Regions from separate parts of the Paraliobacillus sediminis genome, predicted to be linked through region 2. Evidence: riboswitches for the same ligand, from Rfam matches in the RefSeq annotation. Region 2 holds a riboswitch; the other holds the start of a gene.
The links. Region 2 has a riboswitch for glycine ahead of gcvT (glycine cleavage system aminomethyltransferase GcvT). Riboswitches for the same ligand answer to the same signal wherever they lie in the genome.

Region 1 (6,658 bases), on a different contig from region 2:
TACACCATAATTTCGACGTGATAATCCCGTATAGTGACGGATAATCTGTAATTCACTTAGTTCTGGCAAATTAGGAGAAGTAGTCCGAATATATGCAGGATCTAGTAACGCTTCGATATCCGTTTCTTCTACATCTAACTCAGGTAAACTGTGACTCGTTCGACCTGGCTTACTTAATTCAAATATTAATGGATAATCTTGATTATGCAATGATTACACCTACTTCCACAGCAAACAGATTAATTTCTTCTTTTGTACGCATCTCTGATACAGCAAGTAACATATAACCTTTATAAGATTTATCAACTAGAGATAAATCATATCCTCCTAATACACCCTTTGCTAACAATGCTCGATTTGCTTTTGCAACATCATGCTTGATATTAATAACTAATTCATTGAATAAAGCACCTTGATAGACAACCTCTATTCCTTGTTGTTCAAGAATTTTTTTAGCATAGTACGCTTTTTGCATGTTAAGCCAAGCCATCTGCTTAATCCCGTTCTTACCTAATGAGCTCATCGCAACAGAAGATGCCAATGCATTTAATGCTTGATTTGAACAAATATTAGAAGTTGCTTTATCTCTTCTAATATGTTGTTCTCGAGCTTGAAGTGTAAGAACAAATCCTCCTTTTCCATCCTCATCTAGTGTCTGTCCAACTAATCTTCCTGGAACTTTACGCATTAACTTCTTGGAAGTTGCAAAGTAACCACAATGCGGACCACCAAATTGTGCAGGAATTCCAAATACTTGTGTATCACCAACAACAATATCAGCACCAAATGCACTTGGAGGCGTCAAATAACCTAGTGCTAAAGGATTACTAGATACGACAAACATTGCTTTACTATCGTTAATAACTTGTCTTATAGCAGCTAACGGCTCAATCTGTCCAAAAAAGTTTGGATATTGAATCACAACACTTGCTACAGTTTCATCTACTAACGTCTCAAGCATATCCAGATCCGTTAATCCATTTTTTTCGGGTATTTCAATAATTTCTATCCCTTGTCCTTTGCCATATGTTTCTATTACTGCTCTAGATTCAGGATGGACGGTCTTTGACACCAATACTTTTTTTCTTTTCGTTTGTGCTGCACTTAGATTAGTTGCTTCCGCTAATGCAGTTGGTCCATCGTACATCGAAGAATTAGCTACATCCATACCAGTTAGTTCACAAATCATCGTTTGAAATTCAAAAATGGCTTGTAGTTCTCCTTGCGAAATTTCGGGTTGATATGGTGTGTATGCTGTGTAAAACTCCGATCTAGATATAACATGGTCAACTACAGATGGAATGTAATGATCATAAACACCAGCACCTAAAAATGATGTGTGTGTCTTCGTATTTACGTTTTTCTTTGCTAAAGCAGATAACTCCTGCATTAACTGCGCTTCATTTGCAGGTTTTTTTAACTGTAGATCTTTCTTTAAACGTAATTGGTCAGGTATATCTTTAAATAGATCATCTGTAGTAGCCACACCTATTGTAGCTAGCATTTCCTCTTTATCCTCTTGCGTCATTGGTAAATAGCGAAATTCCATTTTTTCTCCCCCTTATCCCCTTTTATAAAACGGTGTAGCGACTACTTTGGCTTGCACTTCTTTTTTTCTAATTTGAACTGTTACAAGGTCTCCTTGTTTTGCATAGTCAGTTGCTATTAATGCTAAACCAATATTTTTATTTAAAGTAGGTGATTGTGTTCCACTCGTAATAAAACCTATTTTTTTCTGTTGACATAAAACTGTGTAACCATGACGTGGTATTCCTTTATCGATCATTTCTAATCCTACTAATTTACGTGGTGGACCTTCATTTTTTTGTTTTAATAATACCTCTTTACCAATAAAATCGCTTGTTTTATTGGTTTTAACTGCAAAGCTAAGTCCCGCTTCAATTGGCGAAATGCTTGAACTCAGTTCTTGACCATATAAAGCTAAATTCGCTTCAAATCTTAATGTATCCCTCGCTCCAAGTCCAATTGGTTGAATTCCCACATCTTCTCCAGCTTTGATAATTGCTTTCCATAGCGCAACACCACTTTCTACTCCAATGTATATTTCAAAACCATCTTCACCCGTATAACCTGTTCTTGCTACGAGTGCTTTTTCCTCAATGCCACTAAAAAACACATTTTGTGAGAATTCAAAAAATTTAATGTCAGATAATTTCGTATCTGTTATTTTTTGTAACACTTGTTCTGCCTTTGGGCCTTGTATAGCTAATTGAATGAATTTATCGGATTGATTCGAGATTGTTACCTGTTCAAATTTATGTTTCAATAACCAGTTATAATCTTTATCTATATTTGCAGCATTTACGACTAACAAATACTTCTCTGTGGCTAATTGATAAACAATTAAATCATCCACTGTTCCACCATCTGGATAACACATAAACGTGTATCGCGCGTGATCTGGTGTTAATTTTGAGAGATCATTTGTTAGCATCATTTGTAAGAAAGGTTCAGCATCTTTTCCCTCTACAAGTATTTCACCCATATGCGATACATCAAACAATCCGACATTATTTCTTGTTGCATGATGCTCATTTTTAATACCAGTAAAATGTACCGGTAATGCCCATCCGCCAAAATCGATTGTTTTAGCATTAAATTTTTCATATTCGGAGAACAATGGTGTCTTCTTCAATTCTTCCATTCACTCAAAACCCCTTTCAATCTTATATTAGACAAACAAAAAGACAGGTGAAATTATCATACTCATGATAATTTCCCTGTCCTTGTACCAGAAAGATTCATCCATTTTTTAAATGGACTTGCTTCTTGGGTAGTTTATTCACTGATAAACATTCTCCAGAGTTGCGTCAGATAAAAGTCTTTTGTGCCTGAGAGATTCGTATTATATACTTGCTCCTTCGGCGTCACTATTTTAGTGAGCTCTCCTATTATCTTCATTCGCTTGTAAAATTATTAAATTTGGACATACTAGAATTCACATCGTTTTTTACTTTAATTTAACATGATTATAGCATAATTACAGAGTAATGGCGAATGAAAAATGCAATAAATCAAAAATAGTTCGGAAGGTGGACTTACGTGGAAATTGAATTAAAAAGAGATATGGAATTTATTGAGCGTTTAGAGGAAAAATTAGAAACTGATGGTCCATTTAGCTCATGGGAATTATTCCATTTATCTTATCAAGCAGCATTAACAACTTTAACCCATGATTTTTCTGGATTACAAGCACCTAGATTATTACCACACGTTACTTTTTTATCACATCAATTAGCATGTGCTGAACAAGTTGTAGAAGAAATGAATGGGAGAGCTATTTTAGCCGATGAGGTAGGTTTAGGTAAGACGATTGAGGCTGGACTAATATTAAAAGAATATATGATGCGTGGTTTAGTAAAAAAAGCATTAATTCTTGTCCCTGCTTCATTAGTTAATCAATGGGCATTGGAATTAACTCAAAAATTTTACATTCCGGTTGTAACGACAAGAAAACGACCAATATGGGACCAAGACAACATTGTAATTACTTCAATAGATACAGCAAAACGAGATCCACATCGAGAGATTATTCTACAACAAAAATACGACTTTGTATTAGTAGATGAAGCACATAAATTAAAAAATCATCAAACAAAGAACTACCAATTTATTCGTTCTTTACAAAAAAAATATTGCTTGTTATTAACTGCTACCCCTATTCAAAATAAATTAAGTGACATTTTTAATCTTGTCTCTATATTAAAACCCGGATTTCTAGGAGATTACCAAACGTTTGCAGAAAAGTTCGGTAAAAACATTAAAAATCTTGATCAGGATATACATCTCAAACAACTCGTACAAAAAGTAATGGTACGAAACCTTAGACAGGATACGGGTATTGATTGGACAAAACGTAAAGTAGAAACAATCCAAATTGAATTTACAGATGCAGAGATGCAAGCATATGAACAGTTGAAAAAAATCACTATGGAAGCACAACATTTTTCTGCAATTACTTATTTACGTGAGTTATGTTCCTCACGAGAAGCTTGCTTCCTTTCAATTAAAAAAAGTTTAGAAAAAAATAATGACGGTACAAATGTAAAAGAATATACAGACTTTTTAACACAACTGGGAGAATTGCCAAACCATTCGAAAGCATTAAAAGTGGTTGAATTAATCAAACAGTCAGACGAAAAATGCATCATATTTACTGAATACCGAGCCACTCAAGTCTATCTACAATGGATCTTACAACAAAATGATATTACTTCTGTACCATTTAGAGGTGGCTTCAAACGTGGCAAGAAAGATTGGATGCGTCAATTGTTTAAAGATAAAGTACAAGTATTAATTGCAACAGAAGCTGGCGGTGAAGGAATCAATCTACAATTTTGTAATAAAATGATTAACTATGATTTGCCTTGGAACCCGATGCGCTTAGAACAACGGATTGGCCGCATTCATCGCTATGGTCAAAAGAATGATGTACAAATTTATAATTTTGCCATTAAAAATACAATTGAGGATCATATTTTACGACTATTATATGAAAAAATTCATTTATTTGAACGCGTTATTGGGAATTTGGATGCTATTCTAGCAGATTTACAATTAACAAACCTCGAGAATGAGATGGAAAAAATTTTTAAGGAGTCACAAACTGATGGAGAAATAAGAATAAAAATGGACAATTTATCTGCAGTTATTTCTGATGCGCAATTAACTTATGATAAGGAGAATTCACATGGCAATCGAGAATCTTCATAATTTCCTTCATGACTTTTTTATCGCTAATCAATGCACAATAAAGGAGAATAAAGATGGCATATTAGCTATTAAACTCACAGATAAAATGGATGAATACATCATGAATCGTCCATTTTATTGGCAATATATAAAAAAAATCGGTCAAAAAGGAGATCCTGGATCAATCACTTTCTTGACAGATCCCAGATTGGAGGAAAAAGAAGCAGAGATAATTCACTTTGGTAGTCCAAGATTGCAGCAAATTTTTCGATTAGTAAAAGATCAAGGAAAAAGTGTTCGACTCTATCAACAACTTGCTGTACAACAGCAGACAGCTTTAATACCATGGCTTATCTTAAATATAAAAATTAGTTATATTGGCAAGCAAAAAAGAGAAGAAATCAAATCAATCGGTATCCATATGATTAACGGTGCCATGCTTGATAATATAATGGACACGATAAATCAAATTTCCTGGCATAACACCATACCTGATTATTGCTATAACTTGAGTCCATTAATTCGCCTGAAGAATAGTTACCAACGTGTTATTCACTATCTAGAAAAAGATCTACTTGAAAAACAGCATGATTGGGCACTTGAATCATGGAAATTCATGCAAGAAGAAAAGAAACTATTAGATTACTTTTATCAATCTGATGCTGCTGATCAACTAGTACATTTTGAAAAAGAATCCGCAGCAATTGAGGATTTGTATCAACCTCGCATCACAATTGACATTATTAATGGAGGTGTCTTTCATATTAGTCAATCTACTTCAAGTAGCATATTAGAAGGAAACGTATGATAATTACTCGTTATTTTTGTTTTTCCACAATTTTATGGAAGCAGGTAATAAACCAAACCATTTATCAGACAAAGGTGGATTGCCTTGTTTCTCTTTTTTGCGCGCTTTTCTTTGCTTTTCACGTTCAGTTTTAGGTTTATCAATATAATTCATGAATTCTTCGGTCAAATATTTTACTAGCTCAGTTCCAGACATAAAAACTATCCTTTCTTTTGTTTTATGTCTAGGATGCCCTTAAAATCATTTATCTATAAGCGTAATTATTTCTGTTACTATCTGATTCGTTGACTTACCATCCGTATTTACAATTATCGATGCCGCTTCGATATATTTACCTTCACGCTTATGTAGTAATGCTTGTTTATCTACATCTTGATTATTCCATATCGGTCTACCAGTATCACCCTTCAACCGATTCATTATAACTTCCCAACTCGTTTGCAAGTATATTGTTTGATTTTTTTTTAATTCTAAAACATTATCAGGCGTTTCGATAATACCTCCACCCGTTGAAACAATGCAATTAATTTTTTCCACTTTTCCTAATATCTCTTGTTCATATTCACGAAAAGTTTTCTCACCATATTTCAAAAATATATCTTTTATCTTCATTTGATAATAAAGCTCAATCATTTTGTCCGTATCCTGTACAGCTAAATGTAATTTTGCACCAAGTCTATTAGCAATTGTTGTTTTTCCGCTTCCCATAAAACCAATTAAATATATACTATTCATTATTTACTCCTTGTTCGAACTAAATTTGCGTTCATTATATCACGATTCGTAAAAAAATTCGATTTCACGAAAAAAATTTGTTAGTTTTTTCAATATGTAAAATCAAAATCCGACTAAAACAAAATTAAATATTACCTAACTAAATAGGAATAGAAACTCATTTTTAGGTACTTTGAAACATTTAAAACGCTCTTGCTTTATTGAAAATAGCTTTGTATAGTAACATTATAAAGTGAGGTGAACCTATTGAATCCTGCGGCAATTTTTTCAAATAAATTATTATATGCTGCTTTAGATCTTGCTGCATCCGATATTCATTTTTGTCCTTTTACTTCAACAGTGAAAATATATTTTCGAATTCACGGAAAACGCATATTTCATTATGAAATTGATTTAAAACAA
Region 2 (6,658 bases):
ATCCCATTATCGCGTTTAAATTTGCACCATCATAGTATAATCGACCACCAACTTCATGAATGATTCGTGCCATTTCGACTATCTCTGTTTCAAATAAACCTAATGTATTCGGATTTGTTAACATTAGCGCGGCTGTATCCTGACCTACAACACTTTTCAAATGATCTAGGTCTACTAATCCTCGTTCATTTGTTTTCACTGTGACAGCTTCAAATCCTGCCACAGATGCTGATGCCGGATTTGTTCCATGTGCTGAATCTGGAACAATTACTTTTGTCCGGTTAAAATCATTGTTTCCTTCATGAAATGCCCGGATCATCATTAAACCCGTCCATTCACCTTGCGCACCTGCTGCTGGTTGTAGGGATACATCATGCATCCCAGTAATTTCAGCCAAAGATGTTTGCAAATCATACATAACCTCTAAAGCTCCTTGTACTGATTCTGGATCTTGATAGGGATGGATATGACTAAAACCTTCTAATCGTATAACATCTTCATTCATTTTAGGATTATATTTCATCGTACATGATCCAAGTGGATAAAAACCCGAATCTACACCATAATTTCGACGTGATAATCCCGTATAGTGACGGATAATCTGTAATTCACTTAGTTCTGGCAAATTAGGAGAAGTAGTCCGAATATATGCAGGATCTAGTAACGCTTCGATATCCGTTTCTTCTACATCTAACTCAGGTAAACTGTGACTCGTTCGACCTGGCTTACTTAATTCAAATATTAATGGATAATCTTGATTATGCAATGATTACACCTACTTCCACAGCAAACAGATTAATTTCTTCTTTTGTACGCATCTCTGATACAGCAAGTAACATATAACCTTTATAAGATTTATCAACTAGAGATAAATCATATCCTCCTAATACACCCTTTGCTAACAATGCTCGATTTGCTTTTGCAACATCATGCTTGATATTAATAACTAATTCATTGAATAAAGCACCTTGATAGACAACCTCTATTCCTTGTTGTTCAAGAATTTTTTTAGCATAGTACGCTTTTTGCATGTTAAGCCAAGCCATCTGCTTAATCCCGTTCTTACCTAATGAGCTCATCGCAACAGAAGATGCCAATGCATTTAATGCTTGATTTGAACAAATATTAGAAGTTGCTTTATCTCTTCTAATATGTTGTTCTCGAGCTTGAAGTGTAAGAACAAATCCTCCTTTTCCATCCTCATCTAGTGTCTGTCCAACTAATCTTCCTGGAACTTTACGCATTAACTTCTTGGAAGTTGCAAAGTAACCACAATGCGGACCACCAAATTGTGCAGGAATTCCAAATACTTGTGTATCACCAACAACAATATCAGCACCAAATGCACTTGGAGGCGTCAAATAACCTAGTGCTAAAGGATTACTAGATACGACAAACATTGCTTTACTATCGTTAATAACTTGTCTTATAGCAGCTAACGGCTCAATCTGTCCAAAAAAGTTTGGATATTGAATCACAACACTTGCTACAGTTTCATCTACTAACGTCTCAAGCATATCCAGATCCGTTAATCCATTTTTTTCGGGTATTTCAATAATTTCTATCCCTTGTCCTTTGCCATATGTTTCTATTACTGCTCTAGATTCAGGATGGACGGTCTTTGACACCAATACTTTTTTTCTTTTCGTTTGTGCTGCACTTAGATTAGTTGCTTCCGCTAATGCAGTTGGTCCATCGTACATCGAAGAATTAGCTACATCCATACCAGTTAGTTCACAAATCATCGTTTGAAATTCAAAAATGGCTTGTAGTTCTCCTTGCGAAATTTCGGGTTGATATGGTGTGTATGCTGTGTAAAACTCCGATCTAGATATAACATGGTCAACTACAGATGGAATGTAATGATCATAAACACCAGCACCTAAAAATGATGTGTGTGTCTTCGTATTTACGTTTTTCTTTGCTAAAGCAGATAACTCCTGCATTAACTGCGCTTCATTTGCAGGTTTTTTTAACTGTAGATCTTTCTTTAAACGTAATTGGTCAGGTATATCTTTAAATAGATCATCTGTAGTAGCCACACCTATTGTAGCTAGCATTTCCTCTTTATCCTCTTGCGTCATTGGTAAATAGCGAAATTCCATTTTTTCTCCCCCTTATCCCCTTTTATAAAACGGTGTAGCGACTACTTTGGCTTGCACTTCTTTTTTTCTAATTTGAACTGTTACAAGGTCTCCTTGTTTTGCATAGTCAGTTGCTATTAATGCTAAACCAATATTTTTATTTAAAGTAGGTGATTGTGTTCCACTCGTAATAAAACCTATTTTTTTCTGTTGACATAAAACTGTGTAACCATGACGTGGTATTCCTTTATCGATCATTTCTAATCCTACTAATTTACGTGGTGGACCTTCATTTTTTTGTTTTAATAATACCTCTTTACCAATAAAATCGCTTGTTTTATTGGTTTTAACTGCAAAGCTAAGTCCCGCTTCAATTGGCGAAATGCTTGAACTCAGTTCTTGACCATATAAAGCTAAATTCGCTTCAAATCTTAATGTATCCCTCGCTCCAAGTCCAATTGGTTGAATTCCCACATCTTCTCCAGCTTTGATAATTGCTTTCCATAGCGCAACACCACTTTCTACTCCAATGTATATTTCAAAACCATCTTCACCCGTATAACCTGTTCTTGCTACGAGTGCTTTTTCCTCAATGCCACTAAAAAACACATTTTGTGAGAATTCAAAAAATTTAATGTCAGATAATTTCGTATCTGTTATTTTTTGTAACACTTGTTCTGCCTTTGGGCCTTGTATAGCTAATTGAATGAATTTATCGGATTGATTCGAGATTGTTACCTGTTCAAATTTATGTTTCAATAACCAGTTATAATCTTTATCTATATTTGCAGCATTTACGACTAACAAATACTTCTCTGTGGCTAATTGATAAACAATTAAATCATCCACTGTTCCACCATCTGGATAACACATAAACGTGTATCGCGCGTGATCTGGTGTTAATTTTGAGAGATCATTTGTTAGCATCATTTGTAAGAAAGGTTCAGCATCTTTTCCCTCTACAAGTATTTCACCCATATGCGATACATCAAACAATCCGACATTATTTCTTGTTGCATGATGCTCATTTTTAATACCAGTAAAATGTACCGGTAATGCCCATCCGCCAAAATCGATTGTTTTAGCATTAAATTTTTCATATTCGGAGAACAATGGTGTCTTCTTCAATTCTTCCATTCACTCAAAACCCCTTTCAATCTTATATTAGACAAACAAAAAGACAGGTGAAATTATCATACTCATGATAATTTCCCTGTCCTTGTACCAGAAAGATTCATCCATTTTTTAAATGGACTTGCTTCTTGGGTAGTTTATTCACTGATAAACATTCTCCAGAGTTGCGTCAGATAAAAGTCTTTTGTGCCTGAGAGATTCGTATTATATACTTGCTCCTTCGGCGTCACTATTTTAGTGAGCTCTCCTATTATCTTCATTCGCTTGTAAAATTATTAAATTTGGACATACTAGAATTCACATCGTTTTTTACTTTAATTTAACATGATTATAGCATAATTACAGAGTAATGGCGAATGAAAAATGCAATAAATCAAAAATAGTTCGGAAGGTGGACTTACGTGGAAATTGAATTAAAAAGAGATATGGAATTTATTGAGCGTTTAGAGGAAAAATTAGAAACTGATGGTCCATTTAGCTCATGGGAATTATTCCATTTATCTTATCAAGCAGCATTAACAACTTTAACCCATGATTTTTCTGGATTACAAGCACCTAGATTATTACCACACGTTACTTTTTTATCACATCAATTAGCATGTGCTGAACAAGTTGTAGAAGAAATGAATGGGAGAGCTATTTTAGCCGATGAGGTAGGTTTAGGTAAGACGATTGAGGCTGGACTAATATTAAAAGAATATATGATGCGTGGTTTAGTAAAAAAAGCATTAATTCTTGTCCCTGCTTCATTAGTTAATCAATGGGCATTGGAATTAACTCAAAAATTTTACATTCCGGTTGTAACGACAAGAAAACGACCAATATGGGACCAAGACAACATTGTAATTACTTCAATAGATACAGCAAAACGAGATCCACATCGAGAGATTATTCTACAACAAAAATACGACTTTGTATTAGTAGATGAAGCACATAAATTAAAAAATCATCAAACAAAGAACTACCAATTTATTCGTTCTTTACAAAAAAAATATTGCTTGTTATTAACTGCTACCCCTATTCAAAATAAATTAAGTGACATTTTTAATCTTGTCTCTATATTAAAACCCGGATTTCTAGGAGATTACCAAACGTTTGCAGAAAAGTTCGGTAAAAACATTAAAAATCTTGATCAGGATATACATCTCAAACAACTCGTACAAAAAGTAATGGTACGAAACCTTAGACAGGATACGGGTATTGATTGGACAAAACGTAAAGTAGAAACAATCCAAATTGAATTTACAGATGCAGAGATGCAAGCATATGAACAGTTGAAAAAAATCACTATGGAAGCACAACATTTTTCTGCAATTACTTATTTACGTGAGTTATGTTCCTCACGAGAAGCTTGCTTCCTTTCAATTAAAAAAAGTTTAGAAAAAAATAATGACGGTACAAATGTAAAAGAATATACAGACTTTTTAACACAACTGGGAGAATTGCCAAACCATTCGAAAGCATTAAAAGTGGTTGAATTAATCAAACAGTCAGACGAAAAATGCATCATATTTACTGAATACCGAGCCACTCAAGTCTATCTACAATGGATCTTACAACAAAATGATATTACTTCTGTACCATTTAGAGGTGGCTTCAAACGTGGCAAGAAAGATTGGATGCGTCAATTGTTTAAAGATAAAGTACAAGTATTAATTGCAACAGAAGCTGGCGGTGAAGGAATCAATCTACAATTTTGTAATAAAATGATTAACTATGATTTGCCTTGGAACCCGATGCGCTTAGAACAACGGATTGGCCGCATTCATCGCTATGGTCAAAAGAATGATGTACAAATTTATAATTTTGCCATTAAAAATACAATTGAGGATCATATTTTACGACTATTATATGAAAAAATTCATTTATTTGAACGCGTTATTGGGAATTTGGATGCTATTCTAGCAGATTTACAATTAACAAACCTCGAGAATGAGATGGAAAAAATTTTTAAGGAGTCACAAACTGATGGAGAAATAAGAATAAAAATGGACAATTTATCTGCAGTTATTTCTGATGCGCAATTAACTTATGATAAGGAGAATTCACATGGCAATCGAGAATCTTCATAATTTCCTTCATGACTTTTTTATCGCTAATCAATGCACAATAAAGGAGAATAAAGATGGCATATTAGCTATTAAACTCACAGATAAAATGGATGAATACATCATGAATCGTCCATTTTATTGGCAATATATAAAAAAAATCGGTCAAAAAGGAGATCCTGGATCAATCACTTTCTTGACAGATCCCAGATTGGAGGAAAAAGAAGCAGAGATAATTCACTTTGGTAGTCCAAGATTGCAGCAAATTTTTCGATTAGTAAAAGATCAAGGAAAAAGTGTTCGACTCTATCAACAACTTGCTGTACAACAGCAGACAGCTTTAATACCATGGCTTATCTTAAATATAAAAATTAGTTATATTGGCAAGCAAAAAAGAGAAGAAATCAAATCAATCGGTATCCATATGATTAACGGTGCCATGCTTGATAATATAATGGACACGATAAATCAAATTTCCTGGCATAACACCATACCTGATTATTGCTATAACTTGAGTCCATTAATTCGCCTGAAGAATAGTTACCAACGTGTTATTCACTATCTAGAAAAAGATCTACTTGAAAAACAGCATGATTGGGCACTTGAATCATGGAAATTCATGCAAGAAGAAAAGAAACTATTAGATTACTTTTATCAATCTGATGCTGCTGATCAACTAGTACATTTTGAAAAAGAATCCGCAGCAATTGAGGATTTGTATCAACCTCGCATCACAATTGACATTATTAATGGAGGTGTCTTTCATATTAGTCAATCTACTTCAAGTAGCATATTAGAAGGAAACGTATGATAATTACTCGTTATTTTTGTTTTTCCACAATTTTATGGAAGCAGGTAATAAACCAAACCATTTATCAGACAAAGGTGGATTGCCTTGTTTCTCTTTTTTGCGCGCTTTTCTTTGCTTTTCACGTTCAGTTTTAGGTTTATCAATATAATTCATGAATTCTTCGGTCAAATATTTTACTAGCTCAGTTCCAGACATAAAAACTATCCTTTCTTTTGTTTTATGTCTAGGATGCCCTTAAAATCATTTATCTATAAGCGTAATTATTTCTGTTACTATCTGATTCGTTGACTTACCATCCGTATTTACAATTATCGATGCCGCTTCGATATATTTACCTTCACGCTTATGTAGTAATGCTTGTTTATCTACATCTTGATTATTCCATATCGGTCTACCAGTATCACCCTTCAACCGATTCATTATAACTTCCCAACTCGTTTGCAAGTATATTGTTTGATTTTTTTTTAATTCTAAAACATTATCAGGCGTTTCGATAATACCTCCACCCGTTGAAACAATGCAATTAATTTTTTCCACTTTTCCTAATATCTCTTGTTCATATTCACGAAAAGTTTTCTCAC

Region 1: it holds a riboswitch for glycine, as region 2 does, so the genes downstream of both, gcvT (glycine cleavage system aminomethyltransferase GcvT) here and gcvT (glycine cleavage system aminomethyltransferase GcvT) in region 2, are expected to answer to the same signal.

What each region holds. Positions count from the first base shown of each region.
Region 1 is NZ_QJSI01000002.1:124,861-131,518, reverse strand. Features, by position in the region: gene gcvPB (aminomethyl-transferring glycine dehydrogenase subunit GcvPB) at 1-210, opposite strand, end outside; gene gcvPA (aminomethyl-transferring glycine dehydrogenase subunit GcvPA) at 203-1,549, opposite strand; gene gcvT (glycine cleavage system aminomethyltransferase GcvT) at 1,562-2,665, opposite strand; glycine riboswitch at 2,830-2,922, opposite strand; gene D2K60_RS06625 (DEAD/DEAH box helicase) at 3,064-4,734, shown strand; gene D2K60_RS06620 (YqhG family protein) at 4,712-5,521, shown strand; gene D2K60_RS06615 (YqzE family protein) at 5,525-5,716, opposite strand; gene D2K60_RS06610 (shikimate kinase) at 5,762-6,256, opposite strand; gene comGA (competence type IV pilus ATPase ComGA) at 6,503-6,658, shown strand, end outside.
Region 2 is NZ_QJSI01000003.1:861,591-868,248, forward strand. Features, by position in the region: gene gcvPB (aminomethyl-transferring glycine dehydrogenase subunit GcvPB) at 1-766, opposite strand, end outside; gene gcvPA (aminomethyl-transferring glycine dehydrogenase subunit GcvPA) at 759-2,105, opposite strand; gene gcvT (glycine cleavage system aminomethyltransferase GcvT) at 2,118-3,221, opposite strand; glycine riboswitch at 3,386-3,478, opposite strand; gene D2K60_RS17120 (DEAD/DEAH box helicase) at 3,620-5,290, shown strand; gene D2K60_RS17125 (YqhG family protein) at 5,268-6,077, shown strand; gene D2K60_RS17130 (YqzE family protein) at 6,081-6,272, opposite strand; gene D2K60_RS17135 (shikimate kinase) at 6,318-6,658, opposite strand, start outside.